One region of the Paenibacillus odorifer genome, then DNA from elsewhere that is predicted to be linked to it. Evidence: riboswitches for the same ligand, from Rfam matches in the RefSeq annotation. Region 1 holds a riboswitch; the other holds the start of a gene.
What was found. A riboswitch is a leader RNA that binds a small molecule or an ion and turns the genes downstream of it on or off. The one in region 1 is predicted to bind glycine.
Positions count from the first base shown of each region.

Region 2: it holds a riboswitch for glycine, as region 1 does, so the genes downstream of both, gcvT (glycine cleavage system aminomethyltransferase GcvT) here and PODO_RS29300 (amino acid permease) in region 1, are expected to answer to the same signal.

Region 1 covers NZ_CP009428.1:6,704,251-6,711,899, reverse strand. Annotated here, with positions in the region: gene PODO_RS29330 (hypothetical protein) at 1-382, opposite strand, end outside; gene pdxR (MocR-like pyridoxine biosynthesis transcription factor PdxR) at 476-1,906, opposite strand; gene PODO_RS29320 (pyridoxamine 5'-phosphate oxidase family protein) at 2,060-2,587, shown strand; gene PODO_RS29315 (DHA2 family efflux MFS transporter permease subunit) at 2,683-4,155, opposite strand; gene PODO_RS29310 (TetR/AcrR family transcriptional regulator) at 4,370-4,876, shown strand; gene PODO_RS29305 (DNA alkylation repair protein) at 4,947-5,654, shown strand; glycine riboswitch at 5,899-5,981, shown strand; gene PODO_RS29300 (amino acid permease) at 6,129-7,511, shown strand.
Region 2 covers NZ_CP009428.1:6,251,711-6,259,359, forward strand. Annotated here, with positions in the region: gene uvrB (excinuclease ABC subunit UvrB) at 1-886, opposite strand, end outside; gene PODO_RS27385 (flagellar motor protein) at 1,066-1,848, shown strand; gene PODO_RS27390 (flagellar motor protein MotB) at 1,845-2,675, shown strand; gene gcvH (glycine cleavage system protein GcvH) at 3,104-3,496, opposite strand; glycine riboswitch at 3,723-3,821, shown strand; gene gcvT (glycine cleavage system aminomethyltransferase GcvT) at 4,008-5,120, shown strand; gene gcvPA (aminomethyl-transferring glycine dehydrogenase subunit GcvPA) at 5,227-6,579, shown strand; gene gcvPB (aminomethyl-transferring glycine dehydrogenase subunit GcvPB) at 6,576-7,649, shown strand, end outside.

The sequences.
Region 1 (7,649 bases):
TAAGAAACTCCCAGATCTCTTGGGGTGTGACCGTTTCAATCAGACTATTGGAAGCTTGCCTAAGCTTAGCGCCATCAATAAAATGAATTTGCATTCCTTCGCCTACGGTAATTTTACTAATCTCTGCTTCATTGTTGTAACCGTATCCTTTAGGGTCTTTAGAAAGCCCTTCTCTAATCAATGTTAATCCTTCTTTATTCGCAAAAGAAATAACATCTTCAGCTACGGCCTGAGCCCATGCAGGCAAGGGAAAAGTCAGAAATAATAAAAATAAAGCTATGGTTAACAACAGCATTTTCTTAATGGGAAGCCCTCCTAAAAAATATTTGCTGAAGCCATGAATTCCCCATCTCCAGGTTCTATCGTAGTTTAAATTTACCATATATTAACTATTTTTTGAAGTTTTAATGGTTTCATAAATCTAAAATAGTTTATGGACTGTTCAACAAATTTTGTGAGTGCTGCAGAGGTGATTTTATAGGATCAACTCCGCAAGACGATGAATGCCCTGCTCGATCGCTGCCTCATTTACTTTTGCAAACCCTAATACCCATCCTTTTCTTTTGCTATCCAAACAATAGGGCCCAAGAGGGTACACACGTATTCCATGTTGTAGGGCTAACTTTGTCACAGCTTCTTCGTCGAATGTTTCCTCAGCTTCTAATAACATATGTAATCCAGTTTCTACTCCACTGAGCGTGAAGCGCTCCCCTAAACCGCTAGCCATAATAGCTTTTGCCATGACCTCGTGTCTTCGCCGGTACACATTTCTGACTCTTCGCATATGGCGCATAAAATGACCATTTTTAATGAAGTGGGTTAGTGTTAGCTGATCCATAATCGGAAGATGACGGTAAGTCAGCTCCTGCACCTTCGCTAGCTGAGCAATCGCCTCGACTGATCCAACAATAGCCGAAATACGAATACCTGGTGCAATCATTTTAGAGAAACTCATGAGGTACAAAGTATTATTAGATGCCTGACTAAACAGCGTTGGCAGCGGCTCCCCGCGATATCGAAATTCACTATCATAATCGTCTTCAATGATCCAAAATCGTTCTTGAACGGCCTTATACAGCAATTGTTGCCGGCGGGGCTCCGACATAACGACCCCTACTGCGCACTGGTGGGAAGGGGTGGCAAAGACCAGCTTGGATTGCGGGTGAATATGTTCAACCACTAGACCATACTCATCAACGGGAACGGGTACCACATTCATACGGCGGTATCTCATTGCCATCCAAGCAGCTGGGAAACCTGGATCCTCTACTGAGACAGTGTCCCCATCAGCTAAAAGTGACTGTGCGATTAAGTCAATACTATGCTGAGCTCCTGAGGTCAACAGAATCTGATTGGTTTGGACATGTATGCCCCGTTCAAGTGATAAATAACGCTGTATTTGCTCACGTAATGGTGTGTACCCGTAGCAGTTACCGTAAGCCCAGCTTGATAAATCCATTTCAGCGGATGCCTGGAGCAGCGATTGCCGCCAGTTTTTTTGAAATTGTTCATCCAAATAGGGTTCATGGGGACTGAAATCAATATCCACTTCTAGCTGTTCTTTACCTCTGAACCAGTCATGTAATTGATCAACAGCTGAGTCTAGCAAGGAGAGTGACGGAGGTGTGGGGCCCTCTGTTTCTATTTCCTTCGTGGACATAGTGACTTGCTTCCACGTACTAACTCGCGTCCCTCCCCGGCGGGAGGTAACTGTATAACCTCGACTTAACAATTCCTCATAGACGATCTGTATAGTTGAGCGGGAGACACCTACGATGTGCGCAAGTTCGCGGGTAGGAATCAGTAATTCTCCTGGTGCCCAGACTCCGCTAGTAATATTATGAATCGCTTGATCAAGCAATTGCTGCCAGATTGGTCTCTTATCATTGCGAATTACTTTCATCATCGTACATACCTCCAAATAGAAACTCCAATCATAAAAAACGAATTATGGATTGCTCTAAACAGCGAATTTTGGATATTTTAATACAATCCATTCATTGATATACTACCGTAACAACGCTGGTATCCGCAATTTAAATAAAAGGAGAGATTCGATATGAATTCGGTTCGTTACAAGACCAGGGAATGCTTAGATCAAGAGAAGATTGAAAGGTTCCTTCACCAAACGAGATTAGGTTATCTGGGGTTGGTTGATGGGAACCTCCCTTATGTTGTGCCACTTAATTATGTATGGACTGAAGGGAAACTGTATATTCACGGGGCTGGAGATGGAAGACGTAATCAGGTCATGCGTGATAATCCGGAGGTATGTTTTACGGTATGTGAGGAATACGGAACTATTACAGACCCGGTACCAGCCAAAACGGATACAGCTTATATGAGCGTAATGATATTTGGACAAGCAGAACCGATTTCAGATTTGGATGAAGCCACACACGTACTTCAGGAATTGATCAATAAATACGTACCGGGTTATTATAATCGCCCCTTGTCCAAGCAGCATGTGGAAAAGTATAGATCGGCTGTATTTGGCGGTCCGGTTCAAGTTTATCGGGTAATTCCGCATCATATCACGGCAAAAGAAAGTCCTATTGAAGCAGAAAAAATGTATAAAAGGAGTTGAAAATGATATTTTTAATGATTGACGAAAGCTCATAAGTATAACAAAAGCCACTCCGCTAAGGAATGGCTTTTCTTCATTTACTCTGCAATTACTAGTTACAACTGAGGTTCCTTGCTAACTAGGTTTGCTTTCTTTTCAATCATGAGCTTGTTTTTCGTGGGCATAAATAATGTTATAACAAATGCGGCAATGGATAAAATCATCATGAAGTAGTAGGCGTCACTTGCCCCAAGAATCGATGTAAGGGATTTAAGGATCTCAGGAGTAGCGGAGGGATTATTCTGCATCAGTGTAGTTGCATGACTGGTTGCCTGCACTGTATAAATTGTAATTACGACAGCAGTACCAATGGCCCCGGCAATTTGGCGAACGGTATTATTCACAGCTGTACCATGAGTGCCGAGTTGTTTGGGCAACGCATTTAGTCCGGCTGTATTGAGTGGCATAGTAATGAAGCTTAATCCAATTCGCAGGCCTATGGTACGAATCATTAGATAAGTATACGTGGTCGATTCAGATAAATCTGTTACCGCCCACATAGATGGAATAATAAACAATAGGCCAATGATGAACAGCGGTTTCGCACCGAAACGGTCGTATAATTTACCGGTGACGGGTGACATGAACGCATTTACGAGTGCGCCCGGCAACAATAGTAGTCCTGCATCAAATGCTGTAAACCCGCGACCATTCTGCAGATAAATAGGCAATAAGATCATATCTGCGTACATCATCATTGTGATTAATACGTTAATAAGAGATGTCATCGTAAACACTTTATTTTTGAAGACCGACAGGTTTAGCAGTGGATCATCCGATTTGATTTGTCGAAGACAGAATACGGCTGTTACCACGACCCCAATCCCTAAGGTTAGGATCACGATTACATCATCCCAGCCTTTACTTCCTGCACTACTGAAGCCGTATAAAATTAAGCCGAATCCGACGGTTGATAAAAGAACACTTACCACATCAAGCTTCGACTTAGACGTCTCAGATACATTCACTAAATACTTGAACGCCAACGCTATAACAATGAGGACAAGTGGAATAAGCCCGATAAATAACCAGCGCCAAGAGTGGTATTCGACAACAAATCCCGCAAGGGTCGGCCCAATAGCAGGAGCGAATATCATCGCCAGCCCAAGCAGTCCCATAGCGCTGCCACGTTTTTCAACGGGGAAGATCGCGAGCACAACACTCATCATGAGCGGCATTATAATGCCAGCACCGGCAGCTTGGATCATCCGTCCGATTAAGAGTAGACTAAAGCTCGGCGCTGCTGCACAAATTATAGAACCGATTAATAAAAATGACATGGCACTTATAAATAATTGCCGTGTTGTAAAACGTTTCATTAAATAGGCCGTAATCGGAATCAAAATCCCGTTGATCAGCATAAATCCTGTTGAAATCCATTGTACGGTTGTTGCTGTGACATCAAAAACATCCATCAAACTACTTAAGGCGACATTTAAAAGCGTCTGATTGAGTGTGGATAAGAAACAACCAAAGATTAAGATGGTTAGTAAGATCCCTTTATTTATGTTCTTAGTGTCTTCTTGCATGTTGCAGTCCTCTCTTCATTGCTTTTTCGACATAGTGTCAATAAAATAAATCATATCAGGATTTAAAAAGTATTCCTATTTGCAATTTTATTGAAAATGTCGACTAATCGACAGAATAGGCAAATTAGTTGATGAAAGGCCATTTAAACGATAATAGAGGGATGAAATGACTGAACATAAAAGAGTTGACCCACGAGCCATTCGCTCAAAAAAGATGTTGAAAAACGCTGTTTTTTCATTATTGGCCGACAATGTGGAGATTTCGCAATTGACCGTCCAAAAAATCGCCAACCGCGCGGAACTAAATCGCGCAACGTTTTATTTGCATTATGAGGATATTAACGATTTATTGCGCCAGATCGTACATGAAATCTTCGATGACCTATCCATGAAGGTTGAACCGCTATTACAAATGAAGAGCAACAACGAACAGGAGCAGCTGATCACCTTTTTAAATTATTTTTTTGAATACCGGAAAGTTTTTGCTGTATTGATTGAGCATAAAGGCTTCAAAAACCACTTGACCAACCTGTTAAAAAATACTGTCGAAAAACGAAGAAACGCGAGGAACATTGACTCTACTAAGGAGGTAGTCTCCGTTGATATTATTGCAGCCTCACTACTGGGGATTATTATGTGGTGGATTAAGGATGGCAACCAATATAGCGCTGAATACATAGCGGGGCAAATTACCTTGATGTATAAAAGAAGATATTTATAAGGGCTTTTATGATATATTCAAGTAAAGTTTGAGTCCCTAGCCAATATTCATAAAAAAGGAAGTGCGAACAATGGATTTAGAAACGGTCATGCAAGAGCTTGAAGCTCTCGGCAAGGAACGCACCAAGAAAATATATCTATCCAATGGCGCGCACGAACCGCTTTTTGGTGTGGCCACAGGCCAGATGAAGCCTATCTTCAGAAAAATAAAACATAATCAACCCTTGGCCGAGCAGCTTTATGCTACAGGAAATTATGACGCTATGTATTTTGCCGGGGTGATCGCGGAGCCTAAAGCAATGACAGAGTCGGATTTTGAGCGGTGGATTGCTGGGGCTTATTTTTATATGCTATCGGACTTTGTGGTGGCAGTAACGTTGGCGGAGACGGATATTGCACAAGAGGTTTCTGATAAATGGATTGCAAGTGAGATAGAGTTGAAAATGTCGGCGGGCTGGAACTGTTACTGCTGGCTGCTCGGAAATCGCCCGGACAGTGAATTTTCCGCAGAAAAATTGGCCGCTATGTTGGAGCTTGCTAAAAATACGATTCATGATGCCCCTGAACGAACGAAATACGCAATGAACAATTTCATCTACACTGTGGGCGTATCCTATCTGCCGCTTCATGATAAAGCGGTTGAGATTGCAAAGGAAGTTGGTCCGGTGGAAGTCCATACCGGTAGTGCAAAAAGCAAGATTTTGAATGCTTCAATTAATATTCAAAAGGCAGTTGATAAATCGCAGCTGGGCTTCAAACGAAAACATGTAAGGTGTTAGTCAGTCATGGAGTGCTAAGGAGAGCGTATTGAAGGTTGTGCCTGCAGACAGAAGAATTGGGGGCTTGGCTGACAAGCCCTTAATTGTGTGCAATAAAAGTTAATGGAACAATAATAAAGCGGTAATTAATGTTATTGACAAAATATTTGACAATGATTAGTATTGAAAAATATTAAAAATGAAGTTAGCGACATAAAAATTAAATAATTCGCAAGCTATGATTGCTATGGATCACACTATAGCAGGAGCAGCTTCTGGAGAGACCGTGGGGGAATCCCCCGGCGCCGAAGGGTTCACAATCTCAGGCAAAAGGACAGAAGAGTACTAGATAATTCATTTGTTATTCTGATCATCGTCAGAATAAATAAATGTATTTTATTTATTATTCTTATACCTAAGAGATTGGAGCGTATCCAATCTCTTTTTTGTTATCATTTTCACTTGTTATTTTTTTCACATAAGGGGGAGTTCGAAATGGCAGCACAAGAATTAAAGAGAGATTTAGAGAATCGACATGTTCAGCTCATTGCGATTGGTGGAACCATCGGTACCGGATTATTTTTAGGATCTGGAAAAGCTATACAGCTGGCAGGACCATCGATCATTTTTGCTTATTTAATCGTGGGTATCGCTATTTTCTTTGTGATGAGGGCATTGGGAGAACTTCTGTTGTCAAAAGCAGGTTATCAATCTTTTACAGACATTGCCGAAGACTATCTTGGACCGCGGGCGGCGTTTGTAACTGGATGGACCTATTGGTTTTGCTGGATCATGACGGCTATGGCCGATATTATAGCTGTTGGGGTCTATGTACAATATTGGTTTGATATCCCGCAATGGATACCCGCAGTCATTTGTTTAATTATTTTATTAGGACTCAATTTATTAACTGTAAAAAGCTTTGGCGAATTGGAATTTTGGTTTGCTTTAATTAAGGTAATCACTATTCTCGCGTTAATTGCCATAGGGGTAGTTTTACTGGTGATTGGATTCAAAACAACTACCGGAACGGTTGCGCTCAGTAATATTTGGGCACATGGGGGAGTATTTCCAAACGGGATTTCCGGGTTCTTACTTTCATTTCAAATGGTTGTGTTTGCTTTTGTGGGTGTGGAATTGGTGGGGGTATCAGCAGCGGAAACATCCAATCCAGAAAAAACTATCCCATCGGCGATTAATAAAATACCTTTACGAATTCTATTTTTCTACGTGGGTGCTATTATTGCCTTATTATGCATCAACGCTTGGACAGAACTAAACCCGGCAGAAAGTCCTTTTGTTAAAACATTTAGTTTAGTGGGGATTCCGATTGCCGCGGGGGTTATTAATTTCGTTGTATTAACTTCAGCTGCTTCTGCTTGTAACAGCGGGATGTTCTCAACAAGCCGGATTCTATACAATCTAAGCAGAAATGACCAGGCTCCAGCCAACTTTGCAAAGCTTAATAAAAATCATGTACCAAGTAATGCTTTATTCATATCCACGCTTGTCTTATCTGTAGGGGCTTTGTTGAGTAAGCTGATTCCGGAGACGGCCTTTGGCATCGTGACAACGATTAGTGCCATTTGTTTCATCTGGGTTTGGGGCGTCGTTCTAATTTGCCATTTGCGATATAAAAAGACGAAGCCGGAATTGCAGGCCAAATCAAAATTCAAGGCACCGTTCACACCTTTTGTGAATTATGTTGTTCTAGCCTTGTTTGCAATCATACTCATAATTATGCTGTTTGCTGATGAAACTCGTCCGGCATTATTGTTGACGCCTTTATGGTTTATTTTATTATTTGTTTTGTATTCGATAAATAGAAGAAAGAGGGAAAGAGATAATAAAATAATCAGGACCGAAACACCTCTCTAGTTTATGAGGAAAGCTTTAACCGGCGCAGAAGCCGTGGTTATATTCAACCGCGACTGGGCAGGGAGCCCTTGCCGGTTTCAAGCGTTCCTACATGGACGTTTGCTTAAAGAATATGCAAAGTTAAACAGAAAACCGGAA
Region 2 (7,649 bases), 450 kb from region 1:
TCCGTTGTTCCAGACGTTGCGCTTCCAGAAGCTTGCCTGCGTCACGAAGCACGGTCAGCCGCTCTTCCAGCTCCCGTTCAATATTGACTATTGCTACACGCATCGTTTCTTCCTTGGTAACAAAGTGAGAAGCCGGAAAAATGGCGACATGGTCGCGTTCACCGATCAATTCACCCGTTAAAACATCAATTTCAGTGATCCGCTCAATCTCATCGCCAAACAATTCAACGCGAATCGCATGTTCACCCTGAGATGCCGGGAAGATTTCAACCACATCACCACGTACACGGAATGTTCCGCGTACAAAATTGATATCATTGCGCTGGTATTGAATATCCACCAGTCTGCTCAGAATCTCATTGCGCGGCTTCTCCATCCCAACCCGCAAGGACAACAGCAAGCTTCCGTATTCCATTGGTGAACCGAGACCGTAAATACAAGACACACTCGCTACAATAATAACGTCACGCCGTTCGAACAAGGAGCTTGTCGCGGAGTGGCGAAGTTTATCAATCTCTTCGTTAATGCTGGAATCTTTCTCAATATAAGTATCGGAGGAGGGAATGTACGCCTCTGGTTGGTAATAGTCGTAGTAGCTGACGAAATAGTCTACCGAATTATTCGGGAAAAACTCCTTAAACTCACTTGCCAGCTGGGCAGCCAGTGTCTTGTTATGCGCAATAACCAGCGTGGGGCGATTTAATTTGGAAATAACTTGCGCGACAGTAAAGGTCTTCCCTGTACCTGTCGCTCCCAGCAGCGTCTGGTGCTTCTTACCCTGCCGGATGCCTTGTAGTAATTCATCTATGGCATGAGGCTGATCGCCCTGGGGTGTATACTCGGACTCCAATTCAAAAGTCTTCGTACTGACGACAATATCACTCATTTGCCCGTCTCCCCTCTATCGTCTAAACTAGATTAATATATTATAATTGTTGTCTGAATCTTCTCTCTCCATACGATAGTAAAAAATATGGAAGATAAGAATATGTGTTCCCGTTCATTATACAGTGTTGCTTAGATCGATGCAAACCATAATACACAGAAATGTTAGGAGCTTGAAGCATGGATATTACCGCAATAATCGGCCTAGTGGCCGGACTGGCTGCGCTAATCGGCGGCTACCTCTGGGAAGGCGGAAGCCTTTCCGGACTGCTGCAGCTTAATGCAGCTTTGATTGTATTTGGAGGTACGATTGCCGCCGTAATGATCAGCTTCCCGGCAGCTAAGCTACGCTCCATTCCCACCGCTCTGCGCATGGCTTTTGGCCGCAATCCTGAACGTGATGAAGAGAAGGCAGAAGAGCTCATCGCAATGGCCACAGTGGCCCGCCGTGGCGGCGTTTTAATGCTCGAAAAACAAGCGGAGGTACATCCTGATCCTTTTACCCGTGAAGGACTGCTGCTTATCGTCGATGGCACTGACCCTGAGCAGGTAAGACAGATTTTGGAATTGGAAATGGATGCGAAAGAATTGAAGCATGAAAGCTACGCCAAGATTTTTGAAGCCGCTGGCGGATATGCTCCAACGATGGGGATCATCGGTACAGTTATGGGACTCATTAGGGTACTGGGCAACCTTACAGACCCATCAAATCTAGGTACCTCTATCGCAGTAGCGTTCACTGCAACACTGTACGGAGTAGCCATCGCTAATCTAATATTTTTACCCATTGCTTCCAAAATCAAATCCCGCAGCCAAAGTGAGCTGCATAGCATGGAGATGCTGCTAGTAGGCATTCTTTCTCTACAAAACGGGGATCATCCGTTGCTGGTGCGTAAAAAACTGAACTCCTTCATTTCAGACACCACCACAGATGACCGTGCAGAAGCAAGAGGTTTTATATGAGACAAAGAGACCGGCGCAAACGGCGGGTAGAGAATCGAGAAAGCCGTGATCGTTGGATGATTACTTACGCAGATCTAATTACGCTTTTACTTATATTTTTCGTTATATTGTATGCGATGAGCAGCCTGGACACTGACAAATATAATATCGTTACCGGCTCTTTATCCCAGACTTTCAAGTCGAGCAGCACTGTTCTTGAAGGCGGGGATGGTATTTTAGATGCTGGAAAGACCCCTGACAACAAACCAGAGAGTACAGATGGGAATGCGAACGCAACTGCAAAACCAAATGACGGTTCTGATGAACAAACGGAGAATGAAACACCTTCAGCACGGGAGTTGGCTTTTCGAGAACAAGAGGCGAAGCTTGCTGAGTTAATGGGTGTGATCACCCACTATGTGGAGGAGAATAATCTCGGTGAACAAATATTTGTAGCCGACAAACCGCAGGGCATAGAAATCACGCTCAGCGACCGTTTTCTTTTTGATGTGGGTAAAGCAGATGTGAAGTCACCAGCCCTTCCTGCTCTTCAGCAGTTGTCTGGCTTATTCAAAGATATCGGAGCAACGATCAGCATTGAAGGACATACGGATAATACACCAGTGTCATCAGCTTCACGTTATAACGACAATTGGGAGCTATCGGGTGCTCGTGCGCTTTCTGTGCTGCGCTTTTTCTTAGATAATGAAGGACTGAACCCGGACACTTTTCAATATGCAGGTTATGCCGATACCCGACCAACAGCAGATAATACTACGGTAGCAGGCAAACAGAAAAATCGACGCGTAGAGATCATTGTACTTCGACAGCTTCAAGAGGTGGAATAAAATATAGTTGCTTGCGCTCAGAGCTAAGTTCGGCGGCAGGGGCCTTTGCAATTACCACATTGAGCTTACAAGGGGCTTCATCCAATTTAATTAGCGAAAACCTCCCTGATTATTCACCTATTATCGTATCCAATCGCGGAATGAGGGAATTCCCCCCTGATTATTACTCTTTTTAGTCTGAAATAGTGGTTTTACCGAGATGATTAGGGAGGAATTTCCTAAAACCCTAACTCTCACGCTATAATCGTCTAAAATGAGGGAGGTTTTCCCTAATTCCATACTCCACTAGACCCTCAAACCACTCGATTGGGTTTACGAATACTCGCACAATCTACATAAGAAACACAAACAGCAAGTCCCCGAATCACAGAAACTTGCTGCTAAAAATATCACACTTGATCAGACTATTTTCCGTCCCCGATTTCCAATTATTCAGCAACTAACGCGCTATAACCAGCTGCATCTAACAGACCTTTTACAGCATCAGCATACTCTCCATCAACTTCAATCTCAAAAATCCAACCCCCGCCATACGGCTGATCATTGATAAGCTCCGGACTAGCTTCTAATCCATCATTCACCTTGGTAACCGTCCCAGAGACGGGCGAATACAACTCCGATACCGTCTTAACGGATTCGATACTGCCTACGCTGTCACCGGCTGAAATGGTCGATCCTACCTCAGGAAACTCAACAAATACGATGTCGCCTAATAAATGCTGAGCATGGTCCGTAATCCCAACACGTACTACTCGCCCTTCTACTTGCTGTGCCCATTCATGCTCTTCGCTGTAAAGAAGGTTGTCTAATACTTCACTCATTTCAAGCCGCCTCATTTCCAATTTGGAGTTCTAAATTTAGTTATAGCCTAAGTTATCCCGGCTCACAATGTCAATATTACTAACAGGAAATTTAAATTTGTCATTTTTTCGACGTTTTCTTGTTGACAGCGCCCGACTATACCCGTTTAATGGAGACATACAAGAAGAAATGACGTTGTCGTCTTTTTATAGACAATAACCGTTTCTCGAAGAAATATAATTGCGGATGATGGCATAGGGAGAGACTGTCTCACTTGAAGACGGCGCCGAAGGAGTAAGCCCTAACAGGGGTGAATCTCTCAGGCAAAAGGACCTTTGTCGGACGTATCTCTGGAGAGCATCAGACGCAAGGCTAGATGCGTCAGATCACCAACGGGGAAACCTGCAAGCTAGTTACGGCAGGGTAACTCTCAGGTACAAAGGACAGAGCAGAAAGCGATTTGTGCATTTATGCATGATTGCTTCTGCCTGTCCTTTTTTCGTATGTAATCAGATCAAGGGGAGTGACGACATGGATGCTTTGAGAAGAACACCTTTTTATGATCTCTATTCCGCTTATGCGGAATCCAGATGCATTGACTTCGGTGGCTGGGAGCTGCCAGTACAGTTTACAGGTATCGTAAAAGAGCATGAAGCCGTTCGCCAGCAGGCTGGGCTGTTCGATGTCTCGCATATGGGTGAATTCATGGTGATTGGGAGCGGTGCAGAAGCCTTTTTGCAAAAAATGACAACCAATGATGTCAGCCGTCTCACGGATGGTGCGGCACAATATACACTGCTCTGTTATCCAAATGGCGGAGTTGTCGACGATCTACTCGTGTATCGCCTAAGCGAAGGGCATTATATGCTCGTCGTTAATGCCTCCAACATCGACAAAGACTTCCAGTGGCTGCAAGAGCATTTGACCTCTGAATTCGGCGAAGTCACGCTCACTAATGTCTCTGACGAGACGCTTTTGCTCGCCTTGCAGGGTCCTCTGGCAGAGACCATTCTCGCGGAAGTTACTGATGCTCCTATTTCAACACTCAAGCCTTTCCATTTCATCGAACGCGCCACCGTTTGCGGTGTAGAGGTACTTATCTCCCGTACGGGTTATACCGGTGAAGATGGCTTCGAGATCTACGCTTCGCTGGAAGGTGCAGAAACGTTATGGAACGGACTGCTTGCTGCAGGCGCGCCTCACGGATTAACACCTGCTGGACTGGGTGCACGGGATACCCTGCGTTTTGAGGCAAAATTACCACTGTACGGTCAGGAGCTATCCGCTGACATCACCCCGCTTGAAGCAGGAGTACAGTTCTTCGTGAAGCTGGACAAAATAGACTTTATCGGACGCGATGCACTAATACAGCAAAAAGAAGCTGGGATTCCCCGTCGCCTTGTCGGCCTAGAAATGATTGATCGAGGCATTCCACGCTCCCATTATCCTGTTTGGGCAGATGGGGTTAAGATTGGTGAGGTCACAACCGGAACACAGTCCCCTACGCTGAAACGGAACCTGGGGTTGGCTTTGATTGATGCTGCTTACAGTGAAATAGGCACAGAGGTTTACGTGGAGATACGCGGTAAGCAGCTTAAGGCTGTAGTGATTAAGGCCCCTTTTTACAAGTATAAACGCCTTTAGCGTCCATATAAGGACGGTGAGCTTTTAAGCGAGAAATAGAAGGATAAAGTATAGCGTGAAAATTGTACTTTCTTATATTTTAAAAAAGCCAAGGAGTGAAACCTTAATGAAGCACCGTTATCTGCCCATGACAGAACAGGACCGCGTAGAGATGATGGAGGCCGTCGGGATTCAGTCTATAGATGAGCTGTTCTCCGATATTCCTGAAGCGGTACGTTACCAAGGCACTATGCCGATGTCTGAACCACTCGATGAATACGCCCTGCTGCGCCACATGAAAGGTTTGACTGACCAAAATGCCGACTTTGATTCTCACGCCAGCTTCCTCGGCGCCGGATTATACGATCATCACATCCCTGTGGTCATCAACCATGTCATTTCCCGTTCTGAATTCTACACTGCCTACACTCCTTATCAACCGGAGATCAGCCAAGGTGAGCTGCAAGCGATCTTCGAATTCCAATCCTACATTTGCGAACTAACCGGTATGAAAGTTGCCAATGCCAGTATGTATGATGGCGCTACAGCTTTATCCGAAGCAGCGGTTCTCGCGGCTGGCGCTACCAAACGCAAAAAATTAATCGTCTCCCGTACCGTTCATCCTGAGGCTCGCCAAGTGCTACGTACTTCGGCTAATGCTTGGGGTCTGGAGGTGGTGGAGATTGACTATAAAGACGGTCTTACCGATCAAGCTAAACTTGCTGAAGCTATCGATGAAGATACTGCCGCAGTGCTTATTCAATCGCCTAACTTCTTCGGCAGCATCGAGGATCTTCGCTCGGTTGAGCCGCTGATTCACGCGGTTAAAGGTCTTCTTGTAGTCAGCGCGAACCCAATAGCTCTTGGTGTACTTGAAACTCCGGGCAAACTTGGAGCCGACATCGTAGTGGGTGATGCTCAGCCACTCGGTATTCCAGCTTCTCTCGGGGGTCCAACTTGCGGATTCTTTGCCGTAGCTGATCACCTGATGCGCCGCATGCCAGGCCGGATCGTTGGCCAAACGGTAGACCGTAACGGTAAACGTGGCTTCGTTCTTACACTTCAAGCGCGTGAGCAGCATATTCGTCGTGAAAAAGCGACATCGAATATCTGCTCCAATCAGGCGCTGCTGGCCCTCTGCGCATCCGTCTACTTGTCCGTTATGGGCAAAGAAGGCATGCGTGAAGTAGGCGAGCTAAATATTCGCAAAAGCCATTACGCTGCTAATAAACTCAGCGGACTAACAGGTGCTGAACTTGCCTTCTCCTCCCCATTCTTTAACGAATTTGTCGTGAAGCTTCCTGAAGGCAGCAGTGTGGCCTCTATTAATTTGAAGCTGCTGAAGGAAGGTTATCTTGGGGGTTATGATCTGGGTCGTGATTATCCTGAACTTGCTGGACAAATGCTGGTTGCCGTAACGGAAAAAAGAAGCAAAACCGAAATCGACCAATTCGCTAGCACACTGGAGGGCTGTTTATGAAACCGGAGCAAAGTCTAATTTTTGAATTAAGCCGTCCGGGCCGTTCGGCCTATTCTTTGCCACTATGCGATGTGCCGCAGGAAGAAACCTTGGAATCCCTAATTCCATCGGATTTACTCCGTAGCGAACCCGTCGTACTTCCAGAAGTATCGGAAGTGGATGTCATTCGCCACTACACTTCTCTTTCACGTCGCAACTTTGGTGTAGACAATGGCTTCTATCCTCTCGGTTCATGCACGATGAAATACAATCCGAAGATTAACGAAGATGTTGCCCGCTTCTCCGGCTTCGCCAAAATTCATCCCTACCAACCAGAAGAAAGTATTCAAGGCGCACTGGAATTAATGTATACCCTACAAAATGATCTGTCCGCGCTGACGGGCATGGATGCAGTATCCTTACAGCCTGCCGCAGGTGCTCATGGTGAATGGACCGGCCTCATGATGATCCGCGCCTACCATGAAAGTCGCGGCGAGACGCGTACTAAGGTTATCGTGCCGGATTCCTCGCACGGAACCAATCCTGCTAGTGCCTCAGCAGCAGGACTTGAAACGATCACGATCCCTTCCACAGATAAAGGAATGGTCGATCTTGAAGCACTGAAGGCAGCCGTCGGTAGCGACACAGCCGCACTGATGCTGACTAACCCAAGCACACTCGGCTTGTTCGAGACCCAAATTGTCGAGATTGCTGAGATCGTGCATGAAGCAGGGGGCTTACTCTATTACGATGGAGCCAACTCCAATGCCATTATGGGCATTACCCGCCCTGGCGACATGGGCTTTGACGTTGTGCATCTGAACTTGCATAAGACAATGAGCACCCCACATGGCGGTGGCGGCCCTGGAGCCGGACCAGTCGGCGTAAAATCTATCCTCATTCCATTCTTGCCACAACCTACTGTGGTAAAGAATGAAGATAGCAGCTTCTCACTTCACTTCGGTGGTCCTGAATCTATTGGACGCGTGAAAGCTTTTTATGGAAACTTTGGTATTCTGGTTCGTGCCTATGCCTATATCCGGACCTATGGTCCAGACGGACTGCGTGAGGTATCCGAAAATGCTGTGCTG